Regions from separate parts of the Kitasatospora sp. NPDC127067 genome, predicted to be linked through region 3. Evidence: riboswitches for the same ligand, from Rfam matches in the RefSeq annotation. Region 3 holds a riboswitch; each other region holds the start of a gene.

Region 1 (6,895 bases), on a different contig from region 3:
GGCGCGGTACCGCGCGGCGGCCACGAGGGCGAGGACGGCGAGTACGCCGGTTGCCGTTACGGACCACTGAGTCATCGTCACGCCGCGAATTCTAGGGTGATGATCCTACGAAGGTGTGAACGGATCTCGCCAAGTGACCGGATCTCGTCAATATCGAGTCAATTCGGCGCCAATCGGCACTCGTTCGACCCCGATCCCTGCGCCTGACGAGCCGGGGGAGCAGCCTGATCGGCACCGGTGGGAACGCCGGAATCGAGCCCGACGGCCGGATCGCGTTCCGCGATGTGTGGGGCCCGTGTGCACGGTGTTACGGAAGGGGTGTCGTCCGGTGCAGGAGCAGCAGCGCCACGTCGTCCGGCCGGGACCGCCGCTCGGTCACGTTCAGGGTGAGCAGATCGGCCAGCCGCTCCAGCGCCGGTGCCGGGCCGATCCGCCCCGGACCGGTCTGCCGCGCCCACAGTTCGAGCCCGCCGAGCATCCGCTGCACCGACTCGTCGTAGTCCTCCTCGCGGTCCTCGACCAGCCCGTCGGTGTACGCCAGCAGCGTCTCCCCGACCGCCAGCCGCTCCACCGCCAGCGGGTACGGCTGCTCCGGGTCCACCCCCAGCGGCGGCCCGCCCGGCAGCTCCAGCTCGACGGCCGCGGCGTCGGCGGTGATCCGCACCGGCGCCGGGTGCCCGGCCCGGGCGGCGGTCAGCGCGCCGTCGGCCGGATCCAGGGTCAGGTAGAGGCAGGTCGCGAACAGCTCGGTGTCCAGCTCGGCCAGCAGCCGGCTGGTGCGGGTCAGGGTGGCGGCCGGGTCGTGCCCGTCCGTCGCGTACGCCCGCAGCCCGCTGCGCAGTTGGCCCATCACCGCGGTGGCCTCGGCGTTGTGGCCCTGGACGTCGCCGATCACCAGCCCGATCCGGCCCTCCGGCAGCCGCAGCAGGTCGTACCAGTCGCCACCGATCTGCATGCCCTCGGTGCTCGGCAGGTAGCGGGCGGCGCTGGCGATCCCGGACAGCCGGGGCAGGGTGCGCGGGAGCATCGCCCGCTGCAGCTCGGAGGCCCGGTGGTGGTGGGTGTCGTACAGCCGGGCCCGCTCCAGGGACTGCGCCAGGATGCCGGCGAAGGCCGAGTACAGGGTGCGGTCCTCGCGGCTGAACACCCGCTCGGCGGCGAAGGTGATCAGGCAGGAGCCCACCTGCTGCCCGGAGGCGACCAGCGGCAGCACCGCCCAGGCGGCCGGGGCGAGCGGATCGCGCCGGGAACGGGCCGCCGAGGGCTCGCTGAACAGCGGGGCGGAACGGGCCAGCGACCGCTGCATCACGCCCTCGGACAGATCCGCCAGACGGGTGAGTTCGGTGCGGCGCGGGCCCCCGTACACGGTGTGCGAGACGGGCAGCAGCCGGCCCGCGTCCACCAGGTCCAGGACGATGCCGGCGGCGCCGAGCGCCGGACGGGCGACGTCGGTGACGGCCGTGGTGACGTCCCGGACGGTCACCGCCCGGGACAGCGCCCGGGTGAGCGTCAGCAGCAGCGCCGTCCGGGCGGCGGCCGGGGAGTTCCGCTCCTCGGCCGGCGGCTGCTCCCGGTACCCGGCCTCGGCCAGCAGCCCGGCGATCCGCACCGGCCGCCCGTGCACGTCCAGCATCACCTCGCCGGACTCCTCGACCCGGGCGGGCCGGCCGCCGGGCCGCAGCACCCGGTAGCCGATCCGGTAGCGGCCGCCGGTGGCCAGCGCCTCGGCGAGCGCGGCCTGCACGTCCGGCAGGTCCTCCGGGTGGACCAGCCGGTCCAGCTCGGGAGCGGCGCCGTCCGGGGCGGCCGGCCGCCCGGCCACCCGGAACGCCTCGGCGTCCCAGTAGCTCTCGCCGGTGACCAGGTCGCGCTCGAAGGCGCCGTGCCCGGCGGCCCGCACCGCCAGCGACAGCAGCGGGTGGGCCGGCCCGGCCGGGCGGCCGTCCGCCGCCCGCGGACCCTCGGGCAACCGGACGCCGTAGGGTGCGCGGGTGCCGTGCGGCAGATGGGCGTCGGCATGGTCCAGCAGGTGCGAGAGCCGGTGCGCGCAGGCCTCGGCGACGGTCTCCAGGACGTCCAGGTCGCGGCGCGGGACGGTGCCCCGGTGGGCCAGCGCGAGGGCGAGCACCCCGATCGGCCGCTCGTCCACGACCATCGGCAGGGCGATCACGGCGACCATCCCGGTGCCCAGTCCGGCGTTCGCGTTCGGGTAGTCGACGCTGGTGTGCTCGGGGCTGAGCAGGTACGGGCGCCGCAGCCGCAGGGCCATCGCGGCGGGCAGCTCCCCGGCCGGATCGACCACGCCGTAGCGCTCGTGCGCCCAGTCCGGCAGCCCGTGCGAGGCGGTCAGCCGGAGCATCCCGGCGGAGTCCAGCAGGTACAGCGCGGACCCCTCGCCGGTGATCCAGCTCGGGCCCTCGGCCAGTACGGTGCCGAGCAGCTCGGCGGCGCTGGTGCAGCCGAGCAGCAGGCGCACGCAGCGCATCGCACTGCGCGCGGTCGGACTGTCGGCGGGCTCCAGGGGCACTGACCCTTAATACCCCATTTCCCCAAGCGGTGAATGGTTCCTCAAGAGGTGAACGGGGACCGGGCCGTCGCACCGGCACCGGCGAGGTGGCCGTCCGCACCGGCGGTCGTCCGGGCGCGGCCCGGCGCGGGAAGTCGGCCCGGCCGGCTTCCGGCGCGCGGGCGGTGCCGCCCTCCGGGTCCGTGCGGGCCGGCCCCCTACGCGGGCCAGGCGCGGAGGCCGGTGGTGAGGGTGGCGATGAGGCGGTCGTGGGTGGTGGCGAGGTCCTCGGCCAGCCGGAAGCCGCCGGCGGTGGTGAGGGAGGCGAAGCCGTGGGCGAGGGAGCGGACGGTGCGGGCGGCGTGGATCGCCTCGGAGCCTTCGAGGCCGTACTCCCGCAGGACGGCGATGATCACGCCGACGAGTCGGGCGCCCGCGCGGGCCAGGTCGTCGTCGGGCTGCGGGGCCTGGGGGAGGGCGTTGTAGCGGTGCGGGTGCGCGGTGGCGTACGCGTGGTAGGCGCGCAGCACGGCGGCGACGGCGTCGTCCCCGCTGCGCCCGACGGCCGCCTCGGCCAGCCGGTCGGCCAGGTCCCCGGTGACCCGTACGGCGATCAGCAGCCGCAGCGCGGCGAGGCCGCCGCTGACGTGCTTGTACAGCGAGGGGGTGGCGACCCCGGCCCGGGCGGCGACGGAGGCCAGCGTGAGGGCCTCGGCGCCCTGCTCGTCGATGAGGGCGAGGGCGTGGTCGACGACCTGGTCGGGGGTCAGTCCTACGCGGGGCATGGGTTCGGGCTCTCCGTACGGATGACGTCGGGTGGATCGGGCGGGGCCAGGCAGGGGCGGGCGGTGGGGACGGGCGGGGCTCAGCCGAGCTCGGCGAGGAACGGCAGCAGGGCGTCGGCGGTGGCCGTGGGGTTGTCGGCCATCGGGTAGTGCCCGGACCCCTCGATCATCACCTTGCGCGCGCCGAGCGCGGCGGCCTGCCGGTCGGCGACGAGCTGCGGCTTCGGGAAGTCGGGGTCCTTGCTGCCCATGACCACCAGGGCCGGGCACCGCACCGCGGCCGTCCAGCCGACCGGTGCCGAGTCGCCGTGGACGTACCCGCGGGTGGCGGTCTTCCGCCCCGGGGTGCGCAGCGCGGCGACCAGTCCGTCCACGTACGCGTCGAAGTCGGCGGGCTTGGCGCCCGGGAAGGCCATCCGGCGCAGGTAGAAGCCCCAGGAGGCCGGCCAGTGGACGAGGGCGGCGCCCATCAGGCCCATGACGCCGCGCATCAGGGCGCCCGGCGGCGGGTTCTCGACGAAGGCGTTGAGCAGGACGATCCCGGCGACCCGCTCGGGCGCGTCGCCGGCGGCCCTGACGACGGTCGCCCCGGTGTAGGAGTTCCCGGCGAGGACGGCGCGCTCGATGCCGAGGTGGTCGAGCAGGGCGAGGACGTCGCCGGCGATGGCGGCCGGGCCGTAGTCGTCCCACTCGACGGAGGACTCGCCGAAGCCCCGCAGGTCCACGGTGACGACGCGGTGGCCGGCGGCGACGAGCAGCGGGCGCAGGTGCCGGTAGGCGGCCCGGCTGTCGAGCATGCCCGGGAGCAGGACGACGGGGGTGCCGTCGCCCTGCCGGGTGTCGTCGAAGGCGATCCGGCCGCCGGGAACGGTCAGGTACTGGGTGCTCGGGGTGGTGGTGCCGTTCATGGGGTCCTCCTCGGGCCGCCGGTGCGGGACATCGGCGTGCGGGCCGATAGCCATAAAGCTAAGGCTAATAGCCTTAGCCGTCAAGCGGACGGCCGGGCGAGGGCTGGAGCGGAAGGAGTGGAAGGGGCGATCAGACTCCCTCCACCTTGAACGGGTCGTGCTCGCTGAGCAGCTTCTCCAGCCTGGCCTGGTCCACCCGGGTGACCATCTCGTTGGACTCCTGCCGGTCCCGGATCACCTTCGCCAGCGTGAACGCCGAGGTGACGGTGTAGAGGAGGCCGATCCCGAGGAAGGCCCTGGTCCATCCGCCGACCGGCAGGTAGGCGATCCCGACGGCGAGGGCGACGCCCGACAGGGCGAAGGAGAGGACGGCCTGGATGTGGTACGCGGCCGTGGTGCGGGTCTGCATCGATGTGCTCATGGCGCCAGGATGTGGCCGCCCGGCCGGGGCGCACATGAGTAGGAGTACTCAGATCGGACCGTGTGCCAGGGGGGTGTTCGCCGGTGTCGTTCGTTGACGTCCGATCACTTTGCCCTAGGCTGCTCCGAACGGATGGCTTGGAATCAGAGCCTCCTAGGATTAACGTTTGATAACGCAGCGCGGTTGTCAACGCCGTACCCAGACGGCACCGTGCGCCGTCGCCTAATCCCGCCGACCCGCCTCCGGGCAGGTCAGGGAGCCGGGGAACCACGTTCCTTGGGGTGAATCGGCGGGGCCCCGGCCCAGCCGTAGGAGACCTTCCTGCTCCGAACCCGTCAGCTAACCCGGTAGGCGCGAAGGAAGGAAAGGAGCGCGCCTCCGTGGCGTCGACGCACACCCCGGCACACCCGGCCGGCTTCGCAGCCGGTACCCAGCTCCTCGACCACCCCGGCACGGACGGCCCCGAGGCCTTCGGCCCGGAGGACTTCCCCTCGGAGGTCGAGACCAACCGCCACCGGATGCCGCGTCAGACCCGCGGAGCCTCCCCACTGCTCGGCGTCACCGCCGTCGCCGCCACCCTGGGCGCCACCGGCTTCGCCTCGGCGACCCCGGCCGCCGCCCCCGCCGTCGAGGCCCCGGACGAGACCCTGGTCGCCCTCTCCGCCGACCCCGGCCTCGCGCTCGCCGCCCGCATCCAGCACCAGGCCGACAGCCAGCGCACCGCCGCCGAGGAGACCGCCCGGCTCCAGGCCGCGCAGGAGGCGGAGGCCAAGGCCGTCGCCAAGGAGGCCGAGGCCAAGCGCGCCGCCGAGGAGGCCGAGCGGGTCAAGGCCGCCGCCCTCACCCTCCCGGTGAAGGACTACCGGCTCTCCGCCCACTACGGCCAGAGCGCCCGCTACTGGGCCAACCTGCACACCGGCCTGGACTTCGCCGCCGACACCGGCACCCCGGTCTACGCGCTCGGCCAGGGCACCATCACCTCGGCCGGCTGGGCCGGCTCGTACGGCTACCGGATCGTCGAGACCCTGCCCGACGGCACCGAGATCTGGTACTGCCACCTCTCCTCGATCACCAAGGGCTCCGGCAAGGTCGCCCCCGGCCAGCAGATCGGCAAGGTCGGCGCGACCGGCAACGTCACCGGGCCGCACCTGCACATGGAGGTCCGCCCCGGCGGCGGCGCCCCGGTCGACCCGGAGCCCTGGCTCCAGCAGCGCGGCCTCAACCCCTGACCCGCGCCAGAAACCCGACGCACCCGCGAGAGGCCCGCGCACCCGCGAGAGGCCCGCGCACCCGCGCGAGAAACCCGACGTGCACGCGAGAAGGCCCCGGCCCGGAGCAGCCGCTCCGGGCCGGGGCCTTCGTGCGAGGTCTCACTCCTCGGCGGGCAGCTGCGCCAGGTACGCCTCGATCTCCTCCTGGCCCGGCTCCGGCGCCAGCTCCGGGAACTCCGTCACCAGCAGCCGGGGCAGCCCCGGCACCGTCCACCCGCCGAACAGGTCGAGCGCCGCGTCGACCGCCGCCTCCTCGAACTGCCCGAAGTCGCCGGCCAGTTCGTCCGGCATCGGCCGCCCCTGCGCGGTCAGCTCGGCCAGGTTGCGGTAGCTGCGCCGCATCAGGCCCTGCTCCAGCAGCCGCCGGGCGCCGTCCGTGGCCATGCCGACCGACAGCACCCGGCCCGGGCCCCAGCCCTGCTCGTCCGGCTCGTCCAGCCAGCCGGCCGGCACCAGCGCCTCGTACGCGGCCAGCCGGTCCTCCTCCGCGAGCTCCGCGAAGCCGGCCAGCCAGTCCCGCACCGCCGCCCCGTCCGTGACGTCCACCCCGTACGCGTGCAGCAGCACCGCGTACAGCCGGGGCCAGGTCACCAGGTCGGCGCGGCGCAGCAGCCCGGCCGCGACCTCGCCCTGCCACTCGGCCTCCTCGTGCAGCCGCTCCTGGCGCTTGGCGTTCAGCCGCCGGGCCGCCCGCTGGTGGTCGATCAGCAGCCGGACGGCGTCGCCGTAGGCGAGCGGGTCCTCCTCGGGTGCGGGTTGGACGTACAGGTGGAGCCGCTCGTACAGCAGGTGCTCCACCGCGTCGGAGGTCAGTTCCGGCCAGCCGTCGTGCATCCTGCCGTCGCCCAGCTCCAGCAGCGCCAGCACCGCGCGCAGCGGCGCCTCGGCCACCGGCGCGCGGTCCTGCCCGGCCGCCCAGGCGAGCAGGTCGGCGGCCTTGGTGCGGGGGGCGAGCCGCAGGTCTTCGTCGTTCATAGTCCGAACGGTAGCCGCCGGGCGGGGAT
Region 2 (6,895 bases), on a different contig from region 3:
CACTCCGGCCTGCCGCCAGCTGTAGTACATCAGACCGGAGCAGTCGAACGCGTACGGGCCGGTGGCCCCGTAGACGTACGGGGAGCCGATCATCCGCACCGCGGCGGCCAGCGCGGCGGCCCCGCGCTCGGAGGCGGGCGGGGCGGTGCCGAGGTCCAGCCGGTCGGTGCCCCGGGTGGCGCGCTGCTCGGCGTCCCGGGCGTCCTGGACCGTCAGCCGGGCCCGCTCGGCGGCGCCCAGACCGTTCAGCAGCTTCTGCGCCCTGGCCAGCCGCTGCTGGATCTGCTGCTTGCTGTCGGCGAGCGAGCGGCGGGTCCGGTCCAGCTCGTCGAGCTTGCCGGCCGCCTCGGTCCGGCGCTGGTCGAGCCGGCGCTGCTGGGCGACCAGCTCGTGCAGGGTCTCCTGCTGGCGCGCGGCGGCCTGGCCCAGGGCGCGGGCGCGGGACAGGTAGCCCTCCGGGTCGGGCGAGAGGATGAGCTGGGCGGTCTGGGTCATCCCGCCGCCGCGGTACTCGGCCCCGGCCACCGTCGCGAGGTCGCCCCGCAGCCCGTTGAGCTGGTCCTGGGCCACGGCGATCTCGCCCTGGAGGATCGTGGTCTCGCCCTGGAGCCGCCGCTGGGCCTCCTGCGCCGCGTTGGCCTTCTCGGACGCCTGCTCGGCCTCGTCGTACAGCTGTTCCACCTGCGTCTTGACGTCCTGGCGGTCGCCCGGGTCGGGGCTGCCGGGGGCGGCCTGGGCGCTGCCTCCGGCGGCCACACCCAGGGCGGTGGCGGCGGCCGCGGTCAGCACCAGCGCCCGGGCGAGCAGTTGGGAACGGCGGTGCACGGGCATGGCGGCAGCGGCTCCAATCCTGCGGCGCGGCTCCCGCCGCCGCACCAGGACGGGCGGCCGTCGAGCGGGAGTCCGGTGGCAGACGTTAGCGAGTCAGGGCAAGCGAGTCCAAACCCCTGCCAACCCGAATATTCAGGCTGTTGTCGGACATTTGATCGGCCCTCGGGAAAAGCCGCAGGAAAAACCGCAGGCCCGGCCTCCCCTGGGGGAGGCCGGGCCTGGAAGCGTCCGGGCGGTGATCAGACCCGCACGATGGAGGCCAGCGGCATGTTGGTGACGGCCTCGTAGCGCACCGACGCGCCCGGCTTGGGCGCGTGCAGCACCTGGCCGTTGCCCGCGTAGATGCCGACGTGGTGGGCGTCGGTGTAGAAGATCAGCAGGTCGCCGGGCTGGGCCTGGGAGATGTCCGAGCCGATCCGGGTGCCGGCCGAGGCCTGCGCCTGCGAGGTGCGCGGCAGCGACACGCCCGCCTGGTTGAACGCCCAGACCATCAGGCCGGAGCAGTCGAAGGAGCCCGGGCCGGTGGCGCCCCAGACGTACGGGCTGCCGATCTTGGAGGCGGCGGCCGAGAGCGCGGCGGCACCGCGCGAGCTGCCCGGGGCCACCTTCACCGGGGAGGAGGCGGTCGAGCCGGCCGAGGCGGTCGAGCCGGCCGCGAGGTCGCCGCGGCTGTTGTCGCGGGAGGCGCGGTCGGCCTGCTGCTGCTGGGCCTGCGCGGCGTCGGCCTTGGCCTTGGCGTCGGCCGCGGCCTTCTCCTCGGCCTGGCGCAGCGCCTGGCGCTCCTGCTCGGTCAGCGTGTTGAGCAGGTCCTGGGCCGCCTTCAGCTTGCCCTGGACCTCCTCCTTGGAGGCCTTCAGCTGCTGGGTGGTCGACTCCAGCTCGGCGAGCTTGCCCTGGGCCTCGTTGCGGTCCTGGTCGAGCTTGCGCTGCTGCTCCTGGAGCTCCTTCAGCTGACCCTTCTGGGTGCTGCCGGCCTGGTTCAGCGCGTCGGCCTGGCTGAGGAAGGTGTCCGGGCTGGAGGAGAACATCAGCTGGACGGTCGGGGATATGCCCCCGTTGCGGTACTGCTCGCCGGCGATCTCGGCCAGGCCGCCCTGGAGCTCGGTGACCTGGGCCTGCTGACGGGCCACCTGGTCCTGCATGCCGGAGACCTGCTTCTCCAGCTCCTGCTGCTTGGCCTGGGCCGCGTTGTAGTTCTCGGTCGCGATCTCGGCCTGCTCGTTGAGCTGGTCGACCTGCCCCTTGACCTGTTCCTTGGTCGGCTGCGGGTCGGCGTGGGCGCCTTGCGCGGAGAGGACGACGGCTGCCGCGGCGACACCGGTCAGGATCGAGACCCGGGCGCGGCCTGCGGGCTTGGGACGACGATGGGACGCCACGAAGGCGGACTCCTTCTTCCTACGTCCGCCTACCGGGTGAGCTGACGGGTTCGGGCCGGAAGCATGCCCTACGACGCCTCACGGCCGTTCCATCGGCCGACCTGGCGTCGATTCACCCCGGAGGAACGTGGTTCCCCGGCTCCGCTCCGCAGCGCCCCCAAACCACTGGGCTCCCCTGTCGGGCAGTCGCTTCGACCTGCCCCGCTGCCTCACGAACTCGACGGTAACCACCGCCGCCACCCTGGCTGGGCGATCGACAGTGCGGTGGTTCAGGGCACGACCCTAGTAACTGAACCGTGATCCGTTCAAATCCTTGTCAGAAAAAAGACCGAAGATTTCCCAAGTTCTTCTGTGAAAATGACCGATGGTGACCACTGGCACACAGAAGGCTGATCAGTTCTCAGCATGTGGCCGCGAAGGGGCGGAAAGCCGAACGCCACCCCCGCACGAGGGGTGGCGCTTTTCACAGCCCCCGGAAGGGCCTCGCGGGCGTGTCGGGCCGTCAGACCCGGCGGATGGTGTTGATCGACATCGCGTCGGCCTTCATCACCTTCACCACGTCACCGGTGTGCGGCGCGTGGACCACCATGCCGTTGCCGATGTACATCCCGACGTGGTGCATGTCGTTGCCGTAGACCACCAGGTCGCCCGGCTGGGCCTGGTCCAGCGAGGGCACCCGGGTGCCGTAGTGGCCCTGCTCCTGCGAGGTGCGCGGCAGCGAGACGCCCGCCTGCCCGTACGCCCAGACCATCAGGCCCGAGCAGTCGAAGGTGGTCGAGCCGGTGGCGCCCCACACGTACGGCGAGCCCTGCTTGCTCATCGCCTTGGCCATCGCCACGGCCGCGTAGCCGCTGGCCGGCGGCAGGCTGCTGAGGTCGACCCGGTCGCTGCCGCGCGAGGCGCGGTCGTCCTGCGCCTGCTGGGCCTTCAGCGCGGCGCGGTCGGTGGCGCTCAGCGAGTTCAGCAGGTCCTGGGCGGCCTTCAGCTTGGTGTTGACGTCCGCCTTGGCCTGGTTCAGGTCCTTGGTGGTGGTGTCCAGCGAGGCGAGCACGGCGGAGGCCTCGACCTTCTCCTGGTCCAGCCGGCGCTGCTGGTCCAGCAGCCCCTTGAGCGCCTCGGCCTGACTGCTGCTGGCCTGCTGAACGGTGGAGGCCTTCTCCAGGTAGCCGGACGGGTCGGAGGTGAGCATCAGCTGGACGGACGGGTCGATGCCGCCGGTGCGGTACTGCTCCCCCGCCACCTCGGCGAGACCGCCCTGGAGCTGGGTCATCTGCTCCTGGCTGCGGGCCACCTGGTCCTGCAGCTGGTCGGCCTGCTTGCGCAGCTGGTCGGCCCGCTCCTTGGCGCCGTTGTACTTCTCCGCCGCCTGCTCCTGCTCCTCCTGGAGCTGGTCGATCTGCGCCTTGACATCCGTTTTGTTCGGCTGCGGCGCGGCGTGCGCGGCCACCTGGGCGGAGAGGGCGACCGCGGTCGCAGCAGCAGCGGTGAGCACGGAGATCCGCGCGCGGCTCGGCTGCTTGGGACGGCGGTGGGAGGCCAAGGGTCCTGCTCCTTCTTCCAACGGACTCACCTGATGGGATGAGATTCCGGAAAATAGGTTTGACGCCAGACCCTAGTGAAGATCTATCCGTTTTGCCACTCCCCCGTAGGTGTGAACTCCGGTCCGCACACTGACGACACGGGACCCGCACACCACCCCGGAACCACTCCTGACCAGGCATCGCACGGCCGCTCGGGATCAGGGGCGCGCCAGCCGGTTCAGCAGCAGCACCGAGGCCACGGGGCGCGCGCCCGCCTTCCGCACGCCGTCCGCGACCTCCCGGTCGGTGGACACCACCACCACCGGACGGCCCTGCGGCTCGGCCCGCACCAGACGGCGGATCAGCTCGTCGGCCGTCTCCCCGGTCCGGCTGAACCGCACCCGGACCCCGCGCGGCGGCGCCATGATCACCGGGACGTCGAGGTCCTGCCCGTCGAACACGCAGGTGACCTCCGCCTGGGTGCGCTGCGCCAGCATCGCCAGCCCGCCCAGCAGCCGGATCCGCTGCTGCTCCAGCGGCAGCGTCGGATAACCGGTCTTGGTCACGTTGTAGCCGTCCACCACCAGGTGCACCTGGGGGATCGCCAGCAGCTGGTCCAGCAGCGCCGGATCGTCCTCGGCCAGCCCGCGCCGGGCCACGTCGTGGGGCGAGGCCGCCCCCGGCACCACCGCCTCCACCAGGTCCGCCGGGCGGATCTGGGAGACCGGCAGCGCCAGCTCCCGCTGGAGCCCCTGGGCCGACTGCAGCACGGTGTCCAGCAGCAGCCGCAGCCGCATGTCCTCGACGCTGCGCCCCTCACGGGCCGACCGGCGGCCCTGCTCGACCGCGTTCTCCAGCTCCGAGACCCGGTGCCTGAGCCTGCGCGCCTCGGTCTCGGCCGCACCGCGCTCGGCCGCGGCCTGCGCCTTCAGCGCTTCCAGCTCGCCGGCCACCCTGCGGGTCTCGGCCTGCGCCCGGCGGGTGTCGCTCTCCAGCGACCGCACCTTCTTGCGCAGCGACTCGGCCTCCTTGCGGACGCCGTCCGACTCGGCCCGCTGCCGGTCCACGTCAGCCCGCGCGGAGGCCCGCACCTCGGCCAGCTCCGCCTGCAGCTTCTCCGCCAGCCGGGCCGACTCCGCGGCCGCGTCCTCGGCACCGGCCCGCTCGGCCTCCTCGCCGGCCTCGGCCACCAGCCGGCTCCAGCCCGCCGAACGCACCAGGTAGGCGGCGGCCGCGACGTCCATCGGATCGGCGGCGCTCGGGACGGTGCCCGACTCCAGCGCCTTCACCAGGTCCGGCTGCCCGAGGCGCAGCCGCTCCGCTATCCGCACCCGGAAGGCCGGCTCCGCCTCCAGGGCCGCCGCCAGCGCGGTGGCCGCGTACTTGGCCCGCCGCGCCGGGGTGAACTTCACGTACTGACGCAGGCTCTGCGGGAGCTCGCCCGCCGGCAGCCCGCCGAGCGCGTCCGAGGCCAGCCCGACCACTCGCCGGCGCACGCCCTCGGGCAGCGGCCGGTCGAGCTTCTCGACGGCGTGCTCCGCCGCGGGCTCGGAGGAGTCGTTCGCCGCCCCGGCCGCCGCCCCGGCCCGGGCCTCGGCCGCAGCGGGCTGAAGCCCCTGGGCTTCGCCGGGCTCCTTCGCTGCGTCCACCACGTCCTCGGCTCCGATCCTGGTCCAGCGGGGCACGGCCGCGACCTCCCCCTGTCGTCACGCTCCGTGCGTCTTGTTCTGCATTGTCCCGTGCGGCGCGGGTGGGCGCGCCGCGCACCCACCCGCCGCGGCGGCGGGGATCAGCCCTGCTCGGTGGGGGCCTGCGCCCCCTCCGCACCCGGGCGGGCCACCAGCTCGACCTGGTCCACCGCGTTGCACCAGCGGCAGCGCACCGACTCGATGGTCTCGCTCAGCACCTCGGTCTCCTCGACCCTGGACTCGCCGGCCAGGTCGAAGTGCAGGAACTCGGTCACCCGCGCGGTGCGGGTCACGTCGAAGCGGGTGAGGTTGCCGCACAGGGTGCAGCGCCAGCGCGTCTCGGCGGTCAGGGCGGGGACGGTCATCGGGGGTCCTCTCGGGTGGTCCCTTCGTGGGCTAGGCGCTCCCCCCGGAGCCCCGGCATCGGCGGCGGGAGGCGGGAATGCCCGCCCCAAGCCTATTGCCTGGGGCAACCATCGCGGCCACCGGTTGCCCGAACACCCGGACTGGTCCACCTGCCGTAAACCGCCGTGTCACCTGCGGCGCCCGGAGGGATGCTTGGCCGCATGGCGCTCGCGGTCCCCGACGACACCGCCGCCCGGGGCGGCCGCCCGGCCGCGACCGTCCCGGCGGTCAGCTACGCCCTGATCGCACTCAACACCCTGGTCTTCCTGCTCGGCCCGGCCGCCGGGCTCAACCCGCTGTACGGCACCGGCCGGGCCCGGGTCTGCGCGGAGCAGCGGTACGAGCAGCGCTGGGGCGCCGTCCCGGCCGAGGTGCTGGCCGGGCGGCCGCTGACCGCCGCGCAGCTGGCCGAGGCCCCCGACCCGGTCCCCGGCTGCCCGGCCGCCCCGACCCCGGGCAAGCACCCGGCCCTGTCCGTCCTCACCGGCCTCTTCCTGCACGCCGGCTGGCTGCACCTGCTGGGGAACCTGCTCTTCCTCCAGGTCTTCGGCCCCACCGTCGAACAGCGGCTGGGCCGGGCCCGCTACGCCGTCTTCTACCTGGCCGCCGGCAGCCTGACCACGTACGGCTTCGCGCTCGCCGAGGCGCACTCGCCGAACTCCACCCGGGTGCTCATCGGGGCCTCCGGGGCGATCGCCGCCGCGCTCGGCGCCTATCTGCGCCTCCACCCCCGGGCCCGGGTCACCACCCTCGTCCCGCTGCTGCTGTTCCTGCCGCTGCGGTTCCCCGCCTGGCTGGTGCTCGGCCTCTGGTTCGCCCTGCAGTGGTGGTCGGTGCACTCGGCCGGGCCCGGGGTGGCGTACCTGGTGCACGTGATCGGCTTCTCGGCCGGGTTCCTCTACGCCTGCACCGTGGTTCGCCACCCCCCGCGACGACCCGGCCGACGCCCGATACGCTGGCGGCACCCCACAAAGGAGCCCGAACTGTGATCACCGCCATCGTCCTGATCAAGACCAGTGTCGACCGCATCCCGGAGATCGCCGAATCCATCGCCGCCATCGACGGCGTCAGCGAG
Region 3 (6,895 bases):
TCTCCCGGATGAAGTTCCCCGGGCACAAGCCGCTGATGTGGTCGCTGCTGGTCACCCAGATGTTCCCGATCGCGGTGCTGATCGTGCCGATGTACACGATGCTCTCCGAACTCGGCCTGCTGGACAGCTACACCGGCCTGATCCTGGTCTACTCGACCACCACCGTGCCGTACTGCGCCTGGCTGCTGAAGGGCTACTTCGACACCATCCCGGTGGAGATCGACGAGGCCGGCCGGGTCGACGGGCTCAGCCCGTTCGGCACCTTCTGGCGGCTGGTGCTGCCGCTCGCCCGCCCGGGCCTGGCGGTGGCGGCCTTCTACTCCTTCCTCACCTACTGGGCCGAGGTGCCGTTCGCCTCCACGTTCATGCTCAGCTCCGACAAGTACACGTTGGCCGTGGGCCTCCAGACCTTCGTCAGCGAGCACGACGCCCAGTGGAACCTGATGGCCGCGACCGCCGTGCTGATCGCGATCCCGTCCGCGGCCTTCTTCTACCTGGTGCAGCGCCACCTGGTCACCGGCCTGACCGCCGGTGCCTCCAAGTCGTAACGGGCCGCCACGTCGTCACGCGCCGCCACGTCGTCACAGGACCGCACGCCGTCGCAAGACCGCACGCCGTCACAGGACCGCAGCTCGTCGCGCGCCTCCACGTCCCAGCGCCTTCCGCTCCTCTAGTCCCCAAGGGATACCGTCCATGACCCAGAACCTGGCCGACACCTCCCGGCCTGCCGCCGACACCGCTCACGAGGCGAACGTCAGCGCGTCCAGAGGCTGGTGGCGGGACGCGGTCATCTACCAGGTGTACCCGCGCAGCTTCGCCGACTCCAACGGCGACGGCATGGGTGACCTGCCCGGAATCCGCAGCCGCCTGCCCTACCTGCGCGACCTCGGCGTGGACGCGGTCTGGCTCTCGCCGTTCTACGCCTCGCCGCAGGCGGACGCCGGCTACGACGTGGCCGACTACCGCGCGGTGGACCCGATGTTCGGCACCCTGCTGGACGCCGACGCCCTGATCCGGGACGCCCACGACCTGGGTCTGCGGATCATCGTCGACCTCGTCCCCAACCACTCCTCGGACCAGCACGAGTGGTTCCAGCGCGCCCTGCGCGAGGGCCCCGGCTCCCCGCTGCGCGAGCGCTACCACTTCCGTCCCGGCAAGGGCGAGCAGGGCGAACTGCCGCCCAACGACTGGGAGTCCATCTTCGGCGGCCCGGCCTGGACCCGCAGCGAGAACCCGGACGGCACCCCCGGCGACTGGTACCTGCACCTGTTCGCCCCGGAGCAGCCCGACTTCAACTGGGAGAACCCGGCCGTCGCCGACGAGTTCCGCTCGATCCTGCGCTTCTGGCTCGACATGGGCGTGGACGGCTTCCGCATCGACGTCGCCCACGGCCTGGTCAAGGCCCCCGGCCTGCCCGACCTCGGCGGCGCCGACCAGCTCAAGCTGCTCGGAAACGACGTCATGCCGTTCTTCGACCAGGACGGCGTGCACGAGATCTACCGCAGCTGGCGCAAGATCCTCGACGAGTACCCGGGGCAGCGGATCGGCGTCGCCGAGGCGTGGACCCCGACCGTCCAGCGCACCGCCAACTACGTCCGCCCCGACGAGCTGCACCAGGCCTTCAACTTCCAGTACCTGGGCACCGGTTGGGACGCCACCGCGCTGCGCGAGGTGATCGACCTCTCGCTCGACTCGATGCGCCCGGTCGACGCCCCCACCACCTGGGTGCTCTCCAACCACGACGTCACCCGGCACGCCACCCGGTTCGCCAACGAGCCCGGCCTCGGCACCCAGATCCGCACCCCCGGCGACCGCGAGCTCGGCCTGCGCCGCGCCCGCGCCGCCACCCTGCTGATGCTCGCGCTGCCCGGCTCGGCCTACGTCTATCAGGGCGAGGAACTCGGCCTGCCGGACGTCACCGACCTGCCCGACGAGGTCCGCCAGGACCCGTCCTTCTTCCGTCAGGCCGGCCAGGACGGCTACCGCGACGGCTGCCGCGTCCCGATCCCGTGGTCCGGCACCGAGGCCCCGTACGGCTTCGGGCCGGTGGCCGGCGGGCCGTCCTGGCTGCCCCAGCCGGCCGAGTGGGCCGGGCTGAGCGTCGAGGCGCAGACCGGCGACCCGACCTCCACCCTGGAGCTCTACCGCAGCGCGCTGGCCGTCCGCCGGGCGCAGCCCGACCTCGGCGCCGGCACCGGGGTCGAGTGGCTGGAGAGCCCCGAGGGCACCCTGGCGTTCCGTCGCGGCGCCTTCGTCTGCACCGTGAACACCACCGGCGAACCGGTGCGGATCTCCGCCCCGGGCACGCTGCTGCTGGGCTCGGCCGACCTCGTGGTGAACGGCGGCGAGACGGTGCTCGCTCCGGACAGCACCGGCTGGTGGGCGGTCTGACGTGGTTGGAATAGGCTCTGGGACCGTGACTACGGCGCGACTCTCAGACATCGCGGCGCAGGCGGGGGTCAGCGAAGCCACCGTCTCCCGCGTGCTCAACGGCAAGGCGAACGTTTCCGCCGCCACCCGGCAGACCGTGCTGGCGGCGCTCGACGTGCTCGGGTACGAGCGGCCGACCCGTCTTCGCCAGCGCAGCGCCGGGCTGATCGGTCTGATCACGCCCGAGCTGAGCAACCCGATCTTCCCCGCGCTGGCCCAGGTGATCGAGCAGGTGCTCAGCCGGCACGGCTACACGCCGGTGCTGTGCACCCAGACTCCGGGCGGGTCCACCGAGGACGAACTGGTGGAGATGCTGGTGGACCGGGGCGTGGCGGGCATCGTCTTCGTCTCCGGGCTGCACGCCGACACCACCGCCGACCACGACCGCTACGCCCGGCTGGCCGGGCGCGGGGTGCCGTTCGTGCTGATCAACGGCTACAGCGAGAAGATCGACGCGCCGTTCATCTCGCCGGACGACCGGGCCGCGATGTGGATGGCCGTCCAGCACCTGGCCGAACTCGGGCACGAGCGGATCGGGCTGGCCGTCGGTCAGCGCCGGTACGTGCCGGTGCTGCGCAAGATCGAGGGCTTCACGGCCGCGCTGCGCGAGGTGCTCGGACTCTCCCGGGAGCAGGCCGACGACCTCGTCCACCACACGCTGTTCAGCGTGGAGGGCGGGCACGCGGCGGCCGGCGCGCTGCTCGACAAGGGCTGCACGGCGATCGTCTGCGGGAGCGACATGATGGCGCTCGGGGCGATCCGGGCGGTGCGGCAGCGCGGGCTGTCGGTGCCGCAGGACGTGTCGGTGGTCGGCTTCGACGACTCGCCGCTGATCGCGTTCACCGAGCCGCCGTTGACCACGATCCGCCAGCCGGTCGAGGCGATGGCCACGGCGGCGGTGGACGCGCTGCTGGAGGAGGTCGGCGGAAACGCGGCCCAGCGCGGCGAGTTCATGTTCCAGCCGGAGCTGGTGATGCGCGGGTCCACCGGGGCCTGCGCGCGCTGAACCCCGGCCGCCACGGCCGACGGAAGGGCCCCGGAGGGCGGTTGCTCTCCGGGGCCCTTCGGCGTGCGTGCGGTCGGCCGCCCCGGGCCGTCGGGCGGTCAGCCCTCCTGGGCGGTGGGGCGGTCGACGGTCGGTCGGTGCCCGGCGGCCGCCTCGCCGGTACGGGTCTCGGTACGGCGACCGCGGGCCAGGTAGTCGCGCAGGACCAGTTCGACGGCGTCCTGCGGGTTCTTGGTGCCGGAGAGCAACATCGCGTCGATCGCGAGGTTCGCGTCGAGGGTGACGGTGACCTGGGCCATGTGACTCCTCCTCGGGTGCAGAGCAGCAGCATGCCCGTTGGGGCGGGGATCCACCACGGGGATTCGCCATGGGGATTTCACCGCGGGGATTTCACCGCGGGGATTTGCCACGAGGTACGGCCGGAGGCATGCCGGAACCCCCGGGGAGGAGCGACCAGACTCTCCCCGGGGGCGTGGGCGGTCAACGTTCGGACGACAGCTGACAGATGATGAAATCTGTCAGCTGTTATCCGTCGGCTGTCGGCTGTTCGCCGTTCTCAGACCCGGCCGGCGAAGTCCGGGGCCCAGTTGGCGATGCTCTGCTCGCGGACGCCCGAGCTCGGGTTGGCGGCCTCGACGTACTTGCCGTTGCCGACGTAGATCGCGACGTGGTAGACGCCGGAGTCCTTGCCGTTGTTGGACCAGAACAGCAGGTCGCCCGGCTGGAGGCTGTCCAGCGAGACGTGGGTGCTGGCGGCGGCCTGGTCGGCGGCGACGCGCGGGACGGAGACGCCCGCGGCGCGCAGCGCGGCCTGGGTCAGGCCGGAGCAGTCCCAGCCACCGTTGCCGGTGCCGCCGTAGACGTACGCCTGACCGACCTTCGACTCGGCGAAGGAGACCGCGGCGGCCATGCTGCCGGTGGCGGCCGGAGCCTGGGTCTGGGCCGGAGCCTGGGTCTGCGGAGCGGGCTTGGCGGCCGGCTTGGTGGACGGCTTGGCGGCCGGAGTCTGGGCCTGCGCGGTCGGCTGGGCGTTCACGGCACCGCCGTTCGCGGACTGGCCGGACTTCTGCGAGCGGTCGAACCAGGTGAAGTCCGAGCCGGACTTGCCGGTGGCGGCCTGGCCGGCCTGGGCCTGGCCGTTGCCGCCGAAGGACAGCTGCTGGCCCGGGTAGATGCTGTCCGGACCCTCGGTCAGGGTGCCGCGGTTGAGCTCGTACAGCCGCTGCCAGCCGCCCTGCACCTTGTGCTGGTCGGCGATCGCGGACAGCCAGTCGCCCTCGACCACGGTGTAGTCGCCGTTCTGGGCCTGCTGCTGGCGCTTCTGGACCCAGTCGCTCCGGTTTCCGGAGGCGGCGGAGTCGGTGCTGGCCTGCGTGCCGTCCTGGGCGGGCGCGGAGGGCGCGGCGGGCTTGGCGGCCGGGGCCTGGGTCTGCGGAGCGGGCTTGGCGGCCGGGGCGGCCGGCTTGGCGCTCTGCGTGGGCTGCGCGGGCTTGGCGGCGGTCGAGCCCGCGGTGGAGCCCGCCGAGGTGTCGACGGCGGCCGCGGCGCCGCCCTTGGTGAGGCCGGCCTGGACCGAGCACACCGGCCAGGCGCCGGGGCCCTGCGAGGCGAGGACCTTCTCGGCGACGGCGATCTGCTGGTCCTTGGTGGCCAGGTCGGCGCGCGCCGCGAAGGCGGTGCCGCCGAAGGCGGACCAGGTGCTGGAGGTGAACTGGAGGCCGCCGTAGAAGCCGTTGCCCGTGTTGATGCTCCAGTTGCCGCCGCTCTCGCACTGGGCGACCTTGTCCCAGGTGGCGACGGTGGCGGCGGAGGCGGTGCCGGAGGCGATGCAGGGGACGGTGAGGCCGACGCCCGCGACGCCAAGGGCGGCGATCACGCGACGGGTGCGGCTGGACAGACGAGTGCCGTTGGTGGGCAGCATGAAGACGCGGTCCTCTCCCACGCCTGCGAGGTGAGCTGTCGGATTCGGGCTGGAGTTGCCCGGCCGCGCTGTGGGCGCGGCTTCACCCCTAGCCCTGGACCGTTCCGGAGATCGGTCCGGGGCGACTTACCTGTGGGTCCCCCGCTCCTGCCGTGGTGCGATTTCGCGCTGCCAGGACATCCGACGGCAGGACTCGGCGTCGCGGATGAACCGGGTTCGTGTGGTCACGAACGGGGAGCACGTTAATCAGACTTAAGTTCAAACTGCAAACGGCTGTGATGCGCATCACGGTTTAGTGGGAACTGCCAAAATTGCCGCTCTCCATGATCGTAAATGATCGTTTTCAAGCAACCCTGTTGCGGAAGCCCACAACTGGCAGCACTTCAGAAGTGGTGTGACGGCGCGTCGAATCGCGGGCCGGAGTGCCCCGGCGGATGCCGCGACGGCTGTGATGCGAGCGCCCGCGACCGCGTTTCCTATTTCCTTTCAAAAAGGCCAGAACGGACATTCCACTTCATCGCCGTCCGACTTCCGTGCGGGACGGCCATGGGCGGGCGGAGCAAAACCGAAGGGCCCGGAACGCATGCCGTTCCGGGCCCTTCGGTGCGCGCGAACCGGCGCGCGACGTCGACTACCGCCCTGCGGGCCCCTGGGAGGCCGCGTGGGCGCCGCGGACGCCCTCCGGGGCCCCCTCGGCCTCGGAGGCGGCCGCCGCCTCCGCCTCGGCCCGTGCCAGGTCCTCCGGGGACGGCGCGGGCAGCGCCGCCAGGTAGGTGGAGGCGATCAGCTGGCCGACCGACGGGTACGAGCCCAGCGGCGCGGCCGACGGGCAGCCGGTCTCCTCGGCGGCGGTGGCGAGCAGCTCGGAGTCCGCCTCCGGGCCGATCACCAGCGGGGCCAGCGCCGGGCGCTGCGAGCCGGTGTCCCTGAGGTGGTTGACGGCCGCGGCCACCGAGCCGGGCACGTCGAGCGCGGCGGCGACGACCGGCACGGCCAGTCGGGCGGCCAGCAGCACGCCGGTGATGCCGGCCGCCGCGGCCGCGTCCTCGCCGCCGACGGTGGTCAGCACCACGCCGTCCGCGGCGGTCGCGATGGCGAACAGCCGGGCGCGGTCGGCCCGGGCCAGCCCGGCCTCGGACAGCCGGACGTGCACGGCCTCGGCCAGCAGCGGGTGCGGGCCCAGCGGGTCGGTGATGGGCGCGCCGTACTCGGCGGCGAGCGCGTGAAGCTCGGTCAGGAAGGTGTGCGGGCCGGGCACCAGCGGCACCAGGACGGGCGTCGGCAGCCCGGCCTCGGCCGCCATGGCCAGCAGCTCGGCCACGGTGCGGTCCTCGCCGCCCGTGCCCTCGCCGCCGTTGCCGGGCAGGTAGCCGACCGCGGTCCGGACGCCGTTCTGCTCGGTGCGGACGATCGAGAGCAACTCCTCGACGACCGAGCGGGACTCGGGCCCGGCGGTCGCGGGCACGGCGAGCACCAGGGCCGGGGCGCCGGCCGGGATCTCGGGGCGCTCGGGACGACGGTGGCGCCCCCGCGCACGG

What was found. Region 3 has a riboswitch for cyclic di-AMP ahead of ACFWJ4_RS05805 (transglycosylase family protein). Riboswitches for the same ligand answer to the same signal wherever they lie in the genome.
Region 1: linked by a shared signal. The riboswitch ahead of ACFWJ4_RS25605 (M23 family metallopeptidase) and the one ahead of ACFWJ4_RS05805 (transglycosylase family protein) in region 3 are both predicted to bind cyclic di-AMP.
Region 2: linked by a shared signal. The riboswitch ahead of ACFWJ4_RS21105 (NlpC/P60 family protein) and the one ahead of ACFWJ4_RS05805 (transglycosylase family protein) in region 3 are both predicted to bind cyclic di-AMP.

What each region holds. Positions count from the first base shown of each region.
Region 1 covers NZ_JBHXEM010000070.1:20,852-27,746, forward strand. Annotated here, with positions in the region: gene ACFWJ4_RS25580 (sensor histidine kinase) at 1-75, opposite strand, end outside; gene ACFWJ4_RS25585 (SpoIIE family protein phosphatase) at 308-2,527, opposite strand; gene ACFWJ4_RS25590 (TetR/AcrR family transcriptional regulator) at 2,725-3,291, opposite strand; gene ACFWJ4_RS25595 (alpha/beta fold hydrolase) at 3,372-4,199, opposite strand; gene ACFWJ4_RS25600 (YiaA/YiaB family inner membrane protein) at 4,330-4,620, opposite strand; cyclic di-AMP (ydaO/yuaA leader) riboswitch at 4,830-4,988, shown strand; gene ACFWJ4_RS25605 (M23 family metallopeptidase) at 5,001-5,849, shown strand; gene ACFWJ4_RS25610 (hypothetical protein) at 5,991-6,866, opposite strand.
Region 2 covers NZ_JBHXEM010000051.1:15,339-22,233, forward strand. Annotated here, with positions in the region: gene ACFWJ4_RS21100 (NlpC/P60 family protein) at 1-831, opposite strand, end outside; gene ACFWJ4_RS21105 (NlpC/P60 family protein) at 1,071-2,207, opposite strand; cyclic di-AMP (ydaO/yuaA leader) riboswitch at 2,218-2,371, opposite strand; gene ACFWJ4_RS21110 (NlpC/P60 family protein) at 2,710-3,747, opposite strand; gene ACFWJ4_RS21115 (NYN domain-containing protein) at 3,946-5,412, opposite strand; gene ACFWJ4_RS21120 (hypothetical protein) at 5,517-5,780, opposite strand; gene ACFWJ4_RS21125 (rhomboid family intramembrane serine protease) at 5,982-6,809, shown strand; gene ACFWJ4_RS21130 (Lrp/AsnC family transcriptional regulator) at 6,806-6,895, shown strand, end outside.
Region 3 covers NZ_JBHXEM010000008.1:114,917-121,811, forward strand. Annotated here, with positions in the region: gene ACFWJ4_RS05785 (carbohydrate ABC transporter permease) at 1-548, shown strand, start outside; gene ACFWJ4_RS05790 (glycoside hydrolase family 13 protein) at 694-2,391, shown strand; gene ACFWJ4_RS05795 (LacI family DNA-binding transcriptional regulator) at 2,417-3,436, shown strand; gene ACFWJ4_RS05800 (hypothetical protein) at 3,535-3,735, opposite strand; gene ACFWJ4_RS05805 (transglycosylase family protein) at 3,993-5,378, opposite strand; cyclic di-AMP (ydaO/yuaA leader) riboswitch at 5,365-5,535, opposite strand; gene ACFWJ4_RS05810 (hypothetical protein) at 5,989-6,895, opposite strand, start outside.